One region of the Nonomuraea purpurea genome, then DNA from elsewhere that is predicted to be linked to it. Evidence: predicted binding sites of a transcription regulator. Region 1 holds the regulator's gene; the other holds the start of a gene.
What was found. Region 1 encodes HrcA, which represses chaperone genes, less so after heat shock. Its sites were predicted from a motif close to TTGGCACTCTCNNNNNGAGAGTGCCAA; they were not measured.
Positions count from the first base shown of each region.

Region 2: a site for HrcA is predicted at 1,886-1,912, ahead of groES (co-chaperone GroES). Genes of this name have one in related genera too.

Region 1 is NZ_JBHSBI010000001.1:107,117-115,566, forward strand. It holds gene ACFOY2_RS00470 (DUF6297 family protein) at 1-390, opposite strand, end outside; gene ccmA (heme ABC exporter ATP-binding protein CcmA) at 476-1,099, opposite strand; gene ACFOY2_RS00480 (hypothetical protein) at 1,216-1,515, shown strand; gene hemW (radical SAM family heme chaperone HemW) at 1,565-2,785, shown strand; gene ACFOY2_RS00490 (DUF4870 domain-containing protein) at 2,782-3,450, opposite strand; gene ACFOY2_RS00495 (DUF3097 domain-containing protein) at 3,447-4,253, opposite strand; gene ACFOY2_RS00500 (hypothetical protein) at 4,271-5,104, opposite strand; gene hrcA (heat-inducible transcriptional repressor HrcA) at 5,262-6,275, shown strand; gene dnaJ (molecular chaperone DnaJ) at 6,287-7,429, shown strand; gene ACFOY2_RS00515 (16S rRNA (uracil(1498)-N(3))-methyltransferase) at 7,431-8,156, shown strand; gene ACFOY2_RS00520 (hypothetical protein) at 8,166-8,450, opposite strand, start outside.
Region 2 is NZ_JBHSBI010000013.1:244,933-253,382, reverse strand. It holds gene ACFOY2_RS26220 (class I SAM-dependent methyltransferase) at 1-1,105, opposite strand, end outside; gene ACFOY2_RS26215 (MarR family winged helix-turn-helix transcriptional regulator) at 1,117-1,683, opposite strand; gene groES (co-chaperone GroES) at 2,003-2,314, shown strand; gene groL (chaperonin GroEL) at 2,387-4,006, shown strand; gene ACFOY2_RS26200 (sigma-70 family RNA polymerase sigma factor) at 4,332-4,967, shown strand; gene ACFOY2_RS26195 (DUF5319 domain-containing protein) at 5,077-5,454, opposite strand; gene ACFOY2_RS26190 (helix-turn-helix transcriptional regulator) at 5,564-6,553, opposite strand; gene guaB (IMP dehydrogenase) at 7,025-8,450, shown strand, end outside.

The sequences.
Region 1 (8,450 bases):
CACCAGCCCAACCCCCAGCAGCACGCCCGCCACGACCGCGACCATGAGGAGCACCCGTCCGGTACGCCCGAGCAGGCCGCGCCGGTTCAGCGGCGACAGGACCAGCCAGGAGGCGTCGGAACCGGGCACCATCACCGGCCCCGCGGCGCGGGCGGCGGCCAGGAAGCCGGCCAGCGCCAACGCGAGCAACGCGGCCCCCGCACCCATGCGGCCCGGCTCGACCGGCCCGGCCAGCCCGGAGATCACGGTGGAGAACGGCTGGCCCAGCACGGCTGCGAGCATCGCCAGCCCGAAGCCGGAGACGTACCGGTCGAGCAGGCTCGCCCGGGTGCGGCCACGGGAGCGGAGGTACGCCCGTACCGGCCGCACACTGCCTTCAATTCCGGTCACGCCTGGCCTCCGAGAGACGCTGTCCATTCATGATGACCTCGGCAAGCTCGGTCATGCGCTGGGTTTCTGCGCCTCATGCGAAGGCTCATGCGGGGACGCCCGATGGGGCGATCCGGCGGGCGTGGGTGGCCAGGTCCTGGTCGTGCGTGGCCGTGATCACGGTGCCGCCCTCGGCGGTGTACTCCGCGAGCAGGCCCGACAGGCGGGCGCGGAAGCCGGCGTCGAGCCCGCGTTCCGGTTCGTCGAGCAGCAACAGCGTGCTCGGCCGCAGGAGGGCGCAGGCCAGGGAGAGCCGCTGGCGCTGGCCGGTCGACAGGTTCAGCGGGGCGGCGTCGGCCCGTTCCACCAGGGAGAACACCTCCAGCGCCGCCTCCACGCCCATCCGGGGGCGTGTGTGCACGGCTCCCATCAGCTCCAGGTGTTCGCGGGCGGTCAGCCCCGGGTACCAGGCGGGCTCGTCGCCCAGCAGCGCCACGCGCCGCCAGAAGGCGGCGTTGTCGGCCGGCGGCTGCCCGAACACCCGGATCTCGCCCGAGGAGACGGGTTGCAGCCCGGCGAGGCAGCGCAGGAGCGTCGACTTGCCGCAACCGTTCGGACCGACCACGGCCACGATCTCGCCCGGGGCGACGCTCAGGTCCATCCCCCGCAACACCGGATTGCCACCGAGTTCGACGGCGAGACCTTCAATGCTGACGATCAGCTCTTCCACCGCCCGAAGTCTAGTCATCTCATGACATATTGCGCGGGATCCCCGACGGGCAAGGGGATTCTGTCGGTGCCGCCGCCTACTGTTACTCCCGAACACCAGTGCGACTGGAGGGTGACGTGAGTGCTTCTGAGCGATTCGAGCGTGCTGCCGTGTTGGGGGTCGCCGTGGCCGAGGAGACTCGGCGGCTGCTCCGCCTCCACCTCGCGGAAGCGGAAGGGGAGGCGGCCGGCGACGGGACGGTGCTCGTCGACGTCCCCTACCCCGACGCCGCGGTGGTGACGGCGCTGCTGGACGTGGCGGCCGAATGCTTCGGCGAACAGGGCGACTCGGTCGAGGAAACCCGGCAGGCGGCGCTGGAGACATTGCTGAAACTGGCCGATTTCCACGAAGAATCCCAACTCAGGCCGGGGCGGTAGAAGCCACGCCCGGACTGGAGCACTCTTGTGAGCCGGGCAAACTGGAAGCGTGCCATCCACCCTGCCCGACGGCGATCCCGCACCCGCCTCCGGCGAACTGCCCGACAGCGCCCTGAGCGGCCTCGGCGAGCGCCCGTTCGGCTTCTACGTGCACGTGCCGTTCTGCGTGACCCGCTGCGGCTACTGCGACTTCAACACCTACACCGCCGCCGAACTGGGCCCAGGCGCCTCCCACCGCGACTACGCCGACACGGTCGTCGAGGAGATACGCCTGGCGCGCCGCGTCCTGGGCCAGGCCCACCTGCCGGTCGAGACGGTGTTCTTCGGCGGCGGCACACCCACCCTGCTGCCCCCGGAAGACCTGGCCAGGATCCTGACCGCGATCGACTCCGAGTTCGGGCTGCGGCCGGACGCCGAAGTGACGACCGAGGCCAACCCCGAATCGGTCGACCCCTCCTACCTGGACAAACTCCTGCACGGCGGCTTCAACCGGATCAGCTTCGGCATGCAGAGCGCACGCGAGCACGTCCTGCAGGTCCTCGACCGCCGCCACACACCGGGCAGGGCGGCACAAGCCGTGCGGGAAGCGAAGGAGGCCGGGTTCGAACACGTGAACCTCGACCTCATCTACAGCACGCCGGGCGAGAGCGACGACGACTGGCGGGCCTCGCTGGCCGCCGCGATCGAGGCCGGGCCCGACCACGTCTCGGCGTACTCGCTGATCGTCGAGGACGGCACCAGGCTCGCCGCCAGGATCAAGCGCGGCGAACTCCCGATGCCCGACGACGACGTGGCCGCCGACCGCTACCAGATCGCCGACGAGATGCTGACCGGGGCCGGGCTCCACTGGTACGAGGTGTCCAACTGGGCCGTGTCCGAGGCGGCCCGCTGCCGCCACAACCTGCTCTACTGGACCGGCGGCGACTGGTGGGCCGCAGGACCGGGCGCCCACAGCCACGTCGGCGGCACCCGCTGGTGGAACGTCAAACACCCGGCCGCCTACGCCCAGCGGCTGGCATCGGGCGCCTCCCCGGCCCACGCCCGCGAGGTCCTGTCCGGCGACGACCGCGAGGCAGAGCGGCTGATGCTGGAGTTGCGGCTGGTGTCCGGCTATCCGGTCGCCGAGGTGGCGCCCGCCGCGCGTACGTCCGTGGCGGGCGCCCTCGGGCGCGGGCTGCTGGAGCCCGAGGCGTTCAGGTCCGGCCGGATGGTGCTCACCCTCAAGGGGCGGCTGCTCGCCGACGCCCTCATCCGCGACCTCCTGGTCTAGGTGATCAGGCGGATGGCGAACGGGTAACGGTAGGGCTGGCCCTTGTTGGTGGCTATGGCCGCCTGGATGTGGAAGATCAGCGACAGGACCCAGACCACCGGCAGGAGCAGGATGCCGATGAAGACCACCACCAGGATCCCCGACACGATGTAGCCGATGAACATCGTGATCTGGAAGTTGAGCGCCTCGGCCGCCTGGTCCCTGACGTAGGGGGACTCGTCCTTCTTCATCAGGTAGATGATCAGCGGGCCGAGCCAGGACACCAGCAGGCCCAGCAGGTGCGAGAGCATCGCCATCGTGGTGTCGTCGGTGCCGGGGCGGGGGCCGAACCGGCCGGGGACGTAGGGCTCTCCCGGATGGGCGGCGTAACCGTGGCCGTAGCCGGGCTGCTGACCGTACCCCTGAGCCCCGCCGTAGCCCTGCTGCTGACCGTAGCTCGGCTGCTGCTGCTGGTAACCGGGCTGTTGGTAGCCAGGCTGCTGGTAACCGGGCTGCTGAGGGCCGGACTGCTGGTAGCCGTAGCCGTAGCCGGGCTGGGAGCCGGGTTGCTGCCCGTACGAGAGCGGCTGGGCACCCGAGTCCGGCTGGCCGGGCGGAATATCAGGACGTGACACATGCCGTGTCTGGTCGTCGTCAGGCTGCGTCTGCGGCGGATCCTGACTCATGATGCCTCCGTAACGAAGTCGATCAGTTCCTCGACCCGGCCGAGCAACTCCGGCTCCAGGTCGGTGTACGTCGAGACGGCGCCAAGGATCCGCCGCCAGGCCTGCGCGGGCTCCATGCGCCACCCCAGGGCGGCGATCACGCCCTCCTTCCACGGCACCCCGCGCGGCACGTCGGGCCAGGCCGGGATGCGCAGCACGGAGGGTTTGACCGCCTGCCAGATGTCGATGAACGGATGGCCCACCACCAGGACGTCCGGCGAGGTGATCTCGGCGGCGATCCGGCTCTCCTTGGAGCCGGGGACGAGATGGTCGACCAGCACGCCCAGCCGCCGTCCCGGCTCAGGGCCGAACTCCGCCACGATGGCGGGCAGATCGTCCACACCTTCCAGATATTCGACCACGACCCCCTCGACCCGCAGGTCGTGGCCCCAGATCTTCTCCACGAGGGCGGCGTCGTGCACACCCTCCACGTAGATCCGGCTCTCCCTGGCCACCCGCGCCCGCAGGCCCTCCACGGCGATCGAGCCCGACGCGCTGAGCCGGGGCCCCGCCGGGGCGGCGACCGGGCGCACCAAGGTCACGGGCCTGCCCTCCAGCAGGAACGCGGCGGGCGCGAGCGGGAACAACCGGCGCTTGCCGAACCGGTCTTCGAGCGTGACGGCCTCCTTGTCACAGGCCACCACCGCGCCGCAGAAGCCGCTGTCGGCGTCCTCCACGACGAGGTCCAGCTCGGCGGGCACTTTCGGGATCTTTCCCTTGCCCGGCCGCCGCCAATTCCCCGCCAGTACATCGCCCTCGTACACACGGGGACCGTAGCAAATCACCCCGTGACCGCAAGGCGCTTGCGGGCGCCGCTCCGGCGTACCAGGACGACGACGGTACCGGCGATCCCGATGAGCACCCCGATTCCGGCGATCACCATCAGCGACACCACCCCGCCGGCGACACCGCCCGCGGCCGAGGACAACTCGCGGCCGACGCCGTAGACCGCGGTGGGGCCCTCCTGGTTGGTGCAGGTGAGCTGGTAATCACCTTTGGCAGGCGCGTTGATCACGAGGATCTGCTCCCAGACCGAGCTGCCCGCCGTGACCGTCTGCGAGCCCGAGGTCTTGGCCAGCCTGGCCCCGCCGGACACCTCGCACTGGTAGTTGACGGCCTGGTCGCTGGCGACGTAGACGGCGGGCTTGTTCGCCGGGTCGATCGGCACCGTCACGGTCTGTCCAGACGCGAACGTCTTGGTCGGGACCAGGTCGGACACGCTGCCGGCCACGCCGGTGACGAACACGACCACGCCGGCGACGCCGCACACCACGGCGATGCCCCAGGCCAGCGCGACCCACCACAGACTGGGCCTGACCGCCTTGGCGTCGATCCGTGGCGGGTACGAGGGTTGCTGGCCATACTGGCCGTACTGGGGCGGCGGCCCGTACGGGCTCTGGCCCTGCTCGGGCGGCGGCCCGTAGCCGGCGGGCGGCCCATAGGGCGACGGCGCAGGCCCCCAGCCAGGCTGGGAACCCGGTTGCGGGCCGTGCTGCGGCTGGGAACCGGGTTGCCGGCCGTACTGGGGAGGCGGAGGAGGAGGCTGGGGCTGACCGTGGTGAGGGCCCTGCCCGGGCGGCGGATCATACGGCCGGGGCTGTGAATCGTCGGTCATGTGCGCAAGTGTGAACCCTGTCGCTTGTAAGTCGCTAGCAGCAGGATGACAGTCAGTGTTATCGCACCTTGTAGGCGAGAGCCGTACACTTGGCACTCGGGAACACAGAGTGCTAGACGTCGCGTTCCCCGAAAGGGCAGAGGCAGGAGGTGAGCACGTGCTCGACGATCGGAAACTGGCAGTGCTCCGCGCCATTGTCGAAGACTACGTGTCCACCAACGAACCGGTGGGCTCCAAGGCGCTGGCCGAGCGCCACAACCTGAGGGTCTCCCCCGCGACGGTCAGGAACGACATGGCCGCGCTGGAGGAGGAGGGCTACATCACGCAGCCGCACACCAGCGCCGGCCGCGTGCCGACCGACAAGGGCTATCGGCTGTTCGTCGACCGGCTCTCGCAGGTCAAACCCCTCTCGGGCGCCGAGCGCAGGGCGATCGAGACCTTCCTGGCCGGCGCGGTCGACCTCGACGACGTGGTCACCCGCACCGTCCGGCTGCTCGCGCAGCTGACCAGGCAGGTGGCGGTCGTGCAATACCCGACCCTCACACGCTCGACGGTCAGGCACGTCGAGCTCGTGCCGCTCAACGACCGCAGGGTCATGCTCGTGCTCATCACCAACACCGGCCGCGTCGAGCAGCGCGTGATCGAGCTGCCCGAGGCGGTCGACGACACCCGCATCGCGCACCTGCGCGCGGTGCTCAACGCCTGCCTCGACGGCTGCGGCCTGAGCAGCGTGCCCGAGCAGGTCGCCGACCTGCCCGAGCGGCTGCCCATCGAAGACCGGCCCGTCGTGGCCACGATCCTGTCGGTGCTGCTCGAGACGCTGGTCGAACGGCACGACGAGAAGATCGTGTTCGCCGGCGCCGCCAACCTCGCGGGCGCCGACTTCTCCGTCGGCCTGCGCGACGTGCTCGAGGCCCTGGAGGAGCAGGTCGTGCTCATGCGGCTGCTCGGCGAGACTTCCACAGACACCCCGTCCGCGCTCACCGTGCGCATCGGCTCGGAAAATCCCTACCTGCGCGGCACGTCCGTCGTCGCCACCGGATACGGTTCCGGCGATAATCAACTGGCCCGGCTCGGCGTGCTGGGCCCCACGAGGATGGACTACCCCGTGACGATGGGAGCGGTACGAGCGGTGGCACGCTACGTCAGCCAGATCCTGGCTGCATCATAAGAGGTCGATAAGTGGCAAACAGCGACTACTACGCCACCCTCGGGGTGCGCCGTGACGCCAGTCAGGACGAGATCAAAAAGGCATACCGCCGACTCGCCCGTGAGCTGCACCCAGACGTGAACCCCGATCCTGAGACCCAAGAGCGGTTCAAGGAGATCACGCAGGCTTACGAGGTGCTGTCCGACCCGAACAAGCGCCAGATGTACGACCTGGGCGGCGACCCCTTCGCCGGCGCGGGTGCGGGCGCGGGAGCCGGCGGATTCGGCGCGGGCTTCCCGTTCAGCGACATCATGGACGCCTTCTTCGGCACCGCCGGCGGCGCCACAAGAGGGCCCCGCTCACGGGCACGCCGAGGCCGCAACGCCACCATCCGGGTCGAACTCGACCTGCGCGAGACGGCGTTCGGCACCACACGCGAACTGGTCGTCGACACCGCCGTGCTCTGCGAGGTCTGCCACGGGGCAGGCGCCGCCGCCGGCACCCACCCCGACACCTGCGACATGTGCAGCGGCCGCGGCGAGATCTCCCAGGTCACCCGGTCGTTCCTGGGCCAGGTCATGACCTCGCGGCCGTGCCCGCAGTGCGGCGGATTCGGCACGATCATCCGCAACCCGTGCCAGGAATGCTCCGGCGACGGACGCGTACGCACCCGCCGCACGATCAAGGTCCGCATCCCCGCGGGCGTCGAGGACGGCACCCACATCCAGCTCGCCGGCGAAGGCGAAGTCGGCCCCGGCGGCGGCCCGCCCGGAGACCTCTTCCTCGAGATCGTCGAACGAGCCCACGAGATCTTCGAACGGCGCGGCGACGACCTCCACTGCACCGTCCAGATCCCGATGACGGCCGCCGCACTCGGCACCATACTCGCGGTCGAGACACTCGACGGCTCAGAAGAAATCGACGTGCGCCCCGGCACCCAAGCCGGACAGGTCATCACCATGTTCGGACGCGGCGTGCAACGACTCAACGAATCCGGCAGAGGCGACCTGCTGATCCACGTCAACGTCGAAACCCCCACCCGCCTCGATCCCGCCCAGGAGGAGCTGCTGCGCGAACTGGCCAAGCAGCGGGGCGAGGAACGACCACCCGGCAAGTTCGCCCCCGGCCAGCAGGGCTTCTTCTCCCGCCTGCGCGACGCCTTCAACGGCAGGTGACGTGACCGTCCCGGTCTTCCTGTCCCAGAACCTGGACGGGGCCGAGCTGACACTCGACGGCCCGGAAGGGCGCCACGCGGCCTCCGTGCGGCGCCTACGGGCCGGCGAGCGGATCGACCTGACCGACGGAACCGGCGCCGTCGCCGAGTGCGTCGTCCGCGAGGTGCTGAAGGACGCACTCAGGCTCGACGTGATCAGCCGTCACGAGATCGAGGCGCCCCGGCAACGCCTGGTCGTCGTCCAAGGGCTGCCCAAAGGCGACAGAGGCGAACTGGCCGTCGAGATGATGACCGAGGCCGGAGTCGACGTGATCGTGCCCTGGGCGGCCTCACGCAGCATCACCCAATGGAAAGGCGACAAAGTCGCCAAGGCACTGGGCCGCTGGCGGGCCACAGCCCGCGAGGCGGGCAAACAGGCCCGCCGCTTCCACCTGCCAGAAGTCACGGAGCCCGCCTCCACCGCAGGCGTCGAAGCACTGCTGGCCACGGCGGCACTGGGCCTGGTGCTGCACGAAGAAGCCCACGAACCGCTGTCAGGAGTGACCCTGCCGCCCGGCGGCGACATCGTGATGATCGTGGGGCCGGAAGGCGGAGTCTCCGACGAAGAACTCGGCACATTCAGGGCCGCCAAAGCGGTGCCCGTCCTGCTGGGGCCGACGGTCCTGCGCACGTCCACGGCAGGCGTGGCGGCCGCAGCCGTGCTGCTCACCCGCACCGGCCGCTGGTGAGCCACCCCGTCAGGGCGTGGTCTGCGAGGCATCCACCAGCGGGCTGACCGACTCCGTCGGCGTCTCCGTCATGTCGTCCGGCGGACACTCCTCGGGCGGGCACACCGTGGGCAGAACGACCGTCTCCTCCGACGTCGGCGTCGGCGTCGGAGAGGCCGTGGGACAGTCCTCAGAAAGCACGGCCTGCTCGGCCGTGGCAGAAGGGCACGGAGTGGGCGAAGGACTCGGAGTCGGCGAAGGACGACTGGTCGACTCGGCCTTCTTCGACGGCCGCGGCGACGAAGGCTTCGGAGT
Region 2 (8,450 bases), on a different contig from region 1:
TTACCGAGGAATTGTCCCCTTTGAGCCGCAAATCGGTGCGGAGCCGTTCGATGTCGACGGCGGAGCCGCGCTTTTTGATGGTGACATTTCCGATTTTTCGCTCTCGGAGTATCGCGCGCAGCTTTTTCAGTGAGAACGGGATGACGTCGGTCACTTCATACCGGGTCGCCCATGGGGTGTTCGTCGGGTCGTCGGCCGCGATGTAGGCGATCATCGGGTCGAGCAGACGGCCATCGACCATCTCGGCCACCTCGCCCACGAGGTGCGCCCGGATGGCGGCGCCGTCCGGCTCGTACACGTAGCGGCCGACGGGGCCGACAGGGGCCCGCGCGCCCGTGGCGGTCAGGGTGTGCCCGGCGGGCAGCAGGGTGGCCTGCCGGGGCCCGCCCTCGCCGGCCCAGATCGTGGCCTCCTTGACCTCGCCCTTGAAGGAGATCCACTCGGCCTGGGCGCCTTCGGGGATGAACTCGTACGGGATGCCGGGGGCGACCTTGAGGCAGGCTCTGCGGGCCCTGGAGACCAGATCGAGGACCACGGGCCAGGGCGGCGAGTAGGCCATGGGGTCGAACGTCCTGCCCCTGCTCGTACGGCGGGCCGGGTCGGCGAACAGGACGTCGTAATCCTCCGGCCTGATCGTCGCCGCGTCGGCCACGGTCACCGTCACCCGGTCGCCCAGCCCGAGCGCCTCGGCGTTGGCCCCGGCCACGGCCGCGGTCAGCGGGTCGGCGTCCACGGCCGTCACCGTGCAGCCCGCGCGCGCCAGGGCGATGAGGTCGCCGCCGATGCCGCAGCAGGCGTCCACGACCGTGGGCGAACCCGCGCCCTCGGTCAGGCGGCGGGCGCGGTGCTCGGCGACCTCGGCGCGGGTGGACTGTTCGAGGCCGTGGGGCGTGAAGTACATCGAGCCTGCGTCCTGGCCGAACTTGGCTCTGGCGCGTTCGCGCAGGGTCGCCTGGGTCAGGGCCGCCGAGGTGAGCGTCGCGTCGTACGTCCTGCGCAGCTTCGTCGCGGCGGCGACCGGGTCGGCGCCGGCGAGCTCTCCCGCCGCGGCGAGCGCCTGCCGGCCGCGCGGGGTGAGCAGCTCGTTGAAGGCGTCGAGGTCCACGTCGAACGACGTTAGCGCGACCGCGGGGGTCGAGAGGCCGCGAGGGTGGGGCTCTCACGGGGGCCGGGGGCGTCCCCGCACGACGCCGGGGTGTCGCCCAGGGAGACCAGCAGCTTGCGCAGCAGGGCCGACAGGGCCTCGCGGTCGGTGGGCGACAGCCCGGCGAGCAGGCGGTCCTCGTTGGCCGCGTGCCGCTCCAGGACGTCGTCGACCACCCGGCGCCCCTCCTCCGTGAGCGACACCAGCGTCTTGCGCCGGTTGCCCGGCGCCTGCCCGCGGGTGACCAGCCCCCGCTTGACCAGGTGGTCCATCCGGTTGGTGAGGGCGCCGGGACTGACCATCCCGGCCGTGGACATGTCCTTCATGCACATCGTGGCGTCGTCGCCGTTGCGCAGCAGCGTGGCCAGCATGTCGAACTCCCACGCCTCCAGCCCGTGCCCGGTCAGGAACTCCCTGGCCCCACGCTCCAGCAGCCGCGAGGCGCGCGACACCCGTCCGGCGACACCCATGGGGGACACGTCGACGTCGGGCCGCGTACGCGCCCATTGCCCGATGATCACATCGATCGCGTCATCCACCCTGATATCGTAGCAAAACTTTAACATTGAAATATTTGACGTTGTCACCTTGTGCGGCATGGCCTGAAGAGCCGGGCGCGTAGGCCGTCCACGTCGGCGCGGCGGGGCATCGGGGCCGACCTCGTCATAGGCTGGTGGGCCTGATCGCTCTCAGCAGACGCGTTCGTGTTGACTGTCAAGCCCCTCTTGCATATGTTTCCTGTTGGCACTCTCCCCTTGAGAGTGCCAAACGTGCGACGAGGCAGGTCTGACACCCGCGACGGCAGGCCCCGCTGGTCGCCTCTTCTAGATCATTCAAATCTGAAGGGGAGGTCCGATCGTGACGACCGCCACCAAGGTTCCCGTTAAGCCGCTCGGCGACCGCATTGTGGTTCAGCCGCTTGAGGCAGAGCAGACCACCGCTTCCGGCCTGGTCATCCCGGACACCGCCAAGGAGAAGCCGCAGGAGGGCAAGGTCCTCGCGGTGGGCCCCGGCAACTGGGATGAGGACGGCGACAAGCGGATTCCGCTCGACGTCTCCGAGGGCGACATCGTCCTCTACAGCAAGTACGGCGGCACCGAGGTCAAGTACGGCGGCGAGGAGTACCTCGTGCTCTCCGCCCGCGACGTTCTCGCGATCATCGAGAAGTAAGCCGGATGTGTCGAGCCCCGGGCGCTCTTGAGGGCGGCCGGGGCTTTCGACGCTAGGAGAGGACTTTCAGCAATGGCGAAGATCCTGGAGTTCAACGAGGACGCCCGCCGCGCGCTCGAGCGCGGCGTGAACGCCCTCGCGGACGCCGTGAAGGTAACCCTCGGCCCGCGTGGCCGCAACGTCGTCATCGACAAGAAGTTCGGTGCGCCGACGATCACGAACGACGGTGTGACCATCGCTCGTGAGATCGAGCTGGAAGAGCGCTACGAGAACCTCGGCGCCCAGCTCGCCAAGGAAGTGGCCACCAAGACCAACGACATCGCGGGCGACGGCACCACCACCGCGACCGTCCTGGCCCAGGCCATGGTCCGCGAGGGCCTGCGCAACGTGGCGGCCGGCGCCTCGCCGCTGTCGCTCAAGCGCGGCATCGACAAGGCCGCCAGGGAGATCAGCGACAAGCTGCTCGCCAGCGCCCGGCCGGTCGAGGACAAGAAGGAGATCGCCAACGTCGCGACGATCTCCGCTCAGGACGCGCAGATCGGCGACCTGATCGCCGAGGCGTTCGACAAGGTGGGCAAGGACGGTGTCCTCACCGTCGAAGAGTCCAACGCCATGGGCATGGAGCTCGAGTTCACCGAGGGCATGCAGTTCGACAAGGGCTACCTGTCGGCCTACATGGTCACCGACCCCGAGCGCATGGAGTCGGTCCTCGAGGACGCCTACATCCTGATCACCCAGGGCAAGATCGCCTCCATCGCGGACTTCCTGCCGCTGCTGGAGAAGATCGCCCAGACGAAGAAGCCGCTCCTGGTGATCGCCGAGGACGTCGAGGGCGAGGCCCTGGCCGTTCTGGTCACCAACAAGATCCGCGGCACCTTCACCTCCGTGGCCGTCAAGGCCCCGGGCTTCGGCGACCGCCGCAAGGCGATGCTGCAGGACATCGCGATCCTCACCGGCGGCCAGGTCGTCAGCGAGGAGGTCGGCCTCAAGCTGGAGCACGTCGGTCTCGAAGTGCTCGGCCAGGCCCGCCGCGTCGTGGTGACCAAGGACAACACGACCATCGTCGACGGCGCAGGCGACCAGCAGGCCATCGAGGACCGGGTCAAGGAGATCAAGATTGCCGTCGAGCAGTCCGACTCCGACTGGGACCGCGAGAAGCTGCAGGAGCGTCTGGCCAAGCTCGCCGGCGGTGTGTGCGTGCTGCGTGTCGGCGCGGCCACCGAGGTGGAGCTGAAGGAGAAGAAGCACCGCCTCGAGGACGCGATCTCCGCCACGCGCGCCGCGATCGAGGAGGGCATCGTCTCCGGCGGTGGCTCCGCGCTCATCCACGTCTCCAAGGAGATCGACGACCTCGGCCTGACGGGCGACGAGGCCACCGGTGTCGGCGTCGTGCGCCGCGCGCTGGTCGAGCCGGCCCGCTGGATCGCCGAGAACGCCGGTCTGGAGGGCTACGTGGTGACGCACAAGGTCGCCGAGCTCTCCGCCGGTCAGGGCCTCAACGCCGCCACCGGCGAGTACGGCGACCTGATCGCCCAGGGCGTCATCGACCCGGTCAAGGTCACGCGGTCGGCTGTGCAGAATGCGGCTTCCATCGCCGGCATGCTGCTCACCACCGAGGCCCTCGTGGTCGACAAGCCCGAGGAGGAGGCCCCGGCCGCCGGCCAGGGTCACGGGCACGGGCACGGCCACTGACCTTTTCTCCCGCCGTTCATGGCCCGCACCCGGAGGGGGTGCGGGCCATGCGCGTTTCCGGGCCAGGAACATGCGGCGCCGCCCGGGGGAGCTTGTGGGTCGGCGGGGGGAAGTGGGGGAAAAGGTGGATTAATGGAGTAAACCAGGGGTGGGCGATAAGCGTCGGGGGTCTGACAATTGTCGCGCATTCTGGGTTATGGGATGAAACATTATGTCAGCAGATAAGGCTTAGTGTGGTCATTTGATTACGGGCGGTTATCGTCGCTTCAATGTGACCAATCCGTAGCCGTTCGCCATGACGACAGGCCGGATCAGTGCGGGCATAGTGCCTATCGTGAGCGAGGGAAGCGTCGCCGACGCCAAAATTGGGGTAAGGCTCGCGTCGAGACTTCCGGCACGGACGGATGACTCCGACCTTAGGGAACTGACGAGCCTTGCCGTGCAGGGAGATCGCAGTGCGATCGAATCCCTGCTCGGTGAGTTGCGTCCAATGGTGGTGCGGTATTGCCGTGCCAGGCTGGGCAGGGTTTCAGGGCAATATCACATTGCCGATGACGTGGCCCAGGAGGTGTGCATCGCGGTCCTGTCCGCGCTGCCGCGATACCGGGACATGGGGCGGCCTTTCGCGTCCTTCGTCTTCGGGATCGCCTCGCACAAGGTGGCCGACGCGTTGCGGAGCTCCGTGCGCTCGGCCGTGCCGACCCAGAATCTGCCCGATGGACCTGACGACGGGCCGGGGCCCGAGGAAACGGTCGTCCGGTACATCGAGGTGGAGCACGCGCGCAGGCTGCTGGCCCGGTTGCCGGACAACCAGCGGGAGTTGCTGCTGTTGCGGGTGGTGTCGGGACTGTCTGCCGAGGAGACCGGTAATGTACTCGGTATGTCACCAGGTGCGGTCCGCGTCGCTCAACATCGGGCGTTGGCCAGGTTGCGGCAGATGGCGGAGCTGGAGTCGGCTTGACGCCAGAGGAAGAGACCGACGCGCTGCTCGATGCGCTCGGTCGTGGAGAGGTGCCTGCCTCAGGCGATCCAGCCGTGCGGCTGCTGGCCGCGCTGCTCGATGATGTCGGTCAGCGGCGTTCCTCCGTGTCGATGACGCCGTCGACATAGCCTCTGGCGTACTCCCAGCTGACGTAGTCGGCCGGGTCTGGGTGAAAGGCCGGCTCGTGTACCTGTGGCTGGCCTCTCTCGATCATTTGTCGTAGGTTGCCGCGCAGCAGCTCCCAGTCGAAGAAGTGCTGCTCACCGCATTCCGGGCAGTCGAGCACGAGGCCCAGCACGCCCTGCGGTTCGAGCAGGGAGCGAAAGACCTCGACGTCGGCGAGGTCGGTGATGGCCTCGTCGCGCTCGGCTGCGGTGAGTGGCTCGGCGTCGTCGAGGGCGCCCATCGCAGAGGAAGGGTCGTTCGGGTCGTCCGCGAACGGGTCGCGGGGGACGTCTTCCAGCACCTTCCCACCATATGACCGATGCGGCCTCAGCGGTGGGTATTGGCTCAGCCGTCTGTGCCCTCCCGCGGCCAAAGGGCCGGCTCCGGTGGCCTGATCGGCGTGGGGTGGGTCAGGTCAGCCAGCCGCGGCGGGTTGCTTCGACGCCCGCGTGGAAGCGGGACTGCGCGCCCAGTTCGGCGATGGCTTCGGCGAATCTGGCCCGGACCGTGCGGACGGAGACCCCCAGGTGGCGGGCTATCGAGTCGTCGCACATGCCCTGCGCGGCCAGCCGCAGCACCTGGACCATCCCGTCGCCTCTGCGTCCCCACGGCAGTGGCACGGCGCGGCCCCAGAGTTCGCCGAAGAAGGCGCGCAGCACGCCGACCACCGTCGAGGTGCGGACGAAGTAGAAGTTGTAGGCGTGGTCGGGCAGGTTGGCGCCCCAGAACGGGGGCAGCCCCGCGACCTCCGCCCCCGCGGTCATGAACCAGCTCGGCACCCGGTCCAGCGTGCGTACTTTGCCGCCGGTCTCGGTCAGGCGGGTGAGCTGATCGCGGACGCCGGGCAGGTTGAGGGTGCTTACCGGAACGATCAGATGAACGGTGAGCAGATTTCGTTTCTGCGCATCAATCCATGGATCCGCAAATTTCCGCGCAAAGTCGGTGATGCTGCGTTCGTCCGGAACGGCGGTTAGTAATTCCATTGGCGGCGTTTGCAGGGCGATGCCGACCACGCTTTCGTACAGCACATCCGCCCCGCTCACCATCTCCACCGTGAACGGCCCGCTTTGATAGGCGCGACCGGCGTCATAGTCGCGGATGAGCGCGCGGATCGAGCCGAGCGCCGAGTCGATCATCCGGCTCTCCTCGGCCAGTCGGTCGAGACGCTGGGTGATGACCCGCCCGAGTGCCGCGGCGGGGTGTCTGGCCAGGTACTGGCCCGATTGTTCGTCGATCACGCCCAGCTTGACGAGGTCGTCGAGTTGCCGGCCGACCTTGTCGACCTGGCCGTCGGTGGCCTGGGCGAGATCGGTGCGCGTCGCTCTGTGCAGGCGCAGCACCGCGGAGTACAGCGCGGTCTGTGCCGGGTCGAGGCCCAGCGTCTCAAAGGGATCAGACATGATTTGGGGCTCGTTGCGCATTTTGGGCGGCTCCGTCGGGGGGACACGGGCGTGCCGCGAGGATAACCCCGCAATGCGCTCCTGTCCGCTGCTTGTGCCTACTGGGGTTCACCGATTGCGCGAACTCGTGCGTCCACAGGGTGATCCAGTCTGCAACTTCGTGCAATTGCACGTTTTCACCTTGCGTTGTTCCGGTGAGTAACGCAAGATTTACTTAGCGTCGGCATCCTGAAGAGGCGCGGTGGGGCCGCCCATCAGGACGCGGAGGGGGGTTCGGTGGTGCCAAGCACCACCCTGCCTGGATGCCGGTGGCCGGGGGATGGGACGGATCACCGACCGTCCCATCCCCCGGCACTTTGCGATGCCGGGAGTACGACGGACCGTGGGGGTCATCGTGCTCCCGGCATCCTTGCGTTTTGCCGCACCCTCTAGAATTGGCGAAACAACGCAACGGCAGGAGGGGGCCGCAGCATGTCCAAGTTCACCGAGGTGGGTCTGACCTTCGATGACGTGCTGTTGGTACCGGGGTATTCGGATCTTCAGCCGGGTGAGGCCGACACCGCGTCGCGGCTCTCCCGGGGCATCACCCTGTCGATCCCGCTGGTCTCCGCGGCCATGGACACTGTCACCGAGGCTCGCATGGCGGTCGCCATGGCCCGTCAGGGCGGCATCGGCATCCTGCACCGCAACCTCTCGGTCGAGGAGCAGGCCCAGCAGGTCGACCTGGTCAAGCGGTCCGAGGCCGGCATGGTCACCAACCCGGTCACGTGCAGCCCGGACGACACGCTGGCCGACGTCGAGCGGCTGTGCGCGACGTACCGGATCTCGGGTGTGCCCGTGACGGACGTGTCCGGCACGCTCGTCGGGATCGTGACAAATCGCGACATGCGATTCGAGGCCGACCACTCGCGGCCCGTCCGCGAGGTCATGAGCAAGATGCCCCTCGTCACCGCCCCCGTCGGCGTGTCGCGCGACGACGCGTTCGCCCTGCTGAGGCAGAACAAGATCGAGAAGCTGCCCCTGGTCGACTCCGAGGGCAGGCTGCGCGGCCTGATCACGGTCAAAGACTTCACCAAGAGCGAGCAATATCCGCTGGCCACGAAAGACCCCGACGGCCGGCTCGTCGTGGGCGCGGCCGTGGGCGTCGGCGGCGACGCGGAGCTGCGGGCCAAGGCGCTGATCGAGGCCGGGGTCGACGTGGTGGTCGTGGACGTGGCCCACGGCCACTCCAAGGGGCTGGCCGAGATGATCGCCAAGATCAAGGCCAACAGCAAGGTCCAGGTCATCGGCGGCAACATCGCGACGAGGGCCGGTGCCCAGATGCTGGTGGACGCGGGCGTCGACGCGGTCAAGGTGGGCGTGGGGCCCGGCTCGATCTGCACCACCCGCGTCGTGGCCGGGGTCGGCGCGCCGCAGGTCACCGCCATCCACGAGGCATCCAAGGCGTGCGCGCCCGCGGGCGTGCCGGTGATCGGCGACGGCGGCCTGCAGTACTCCGGCGACATCGTCAAGGCGATCGCCGCCGGCGCCGACACGGTCATGCTGGGCTCGCTGCTGGCCGGGTGCGAAGAGTCGCCCGGCGAGCTGATCTTCATCAACGGCAAGCAGTTCAAGTCGTACCGGGGCATGGGGTCGCTGGGCGCCGTACGCAACCGCGAGCGCGGCGGCACCTCCTTCAGCAAGGACCGCTACGCCCAGGCCGACGTCGGCGGCGAGGACAAGTACATCCCCGAGGGCATCGAGGGCCAGGTGCCCTACCGCGGCCCCGTGGCGGCCGTCGCCCACCAGCTCATCGGCGGGCTGCGCCAGGGCATGTGGTACGCCGGCTGCCGCACGATCACGCAGATGCACACCGACTGCGAGCTCATGCCGATCACGGCCGCGGGCCTCAAGGAGA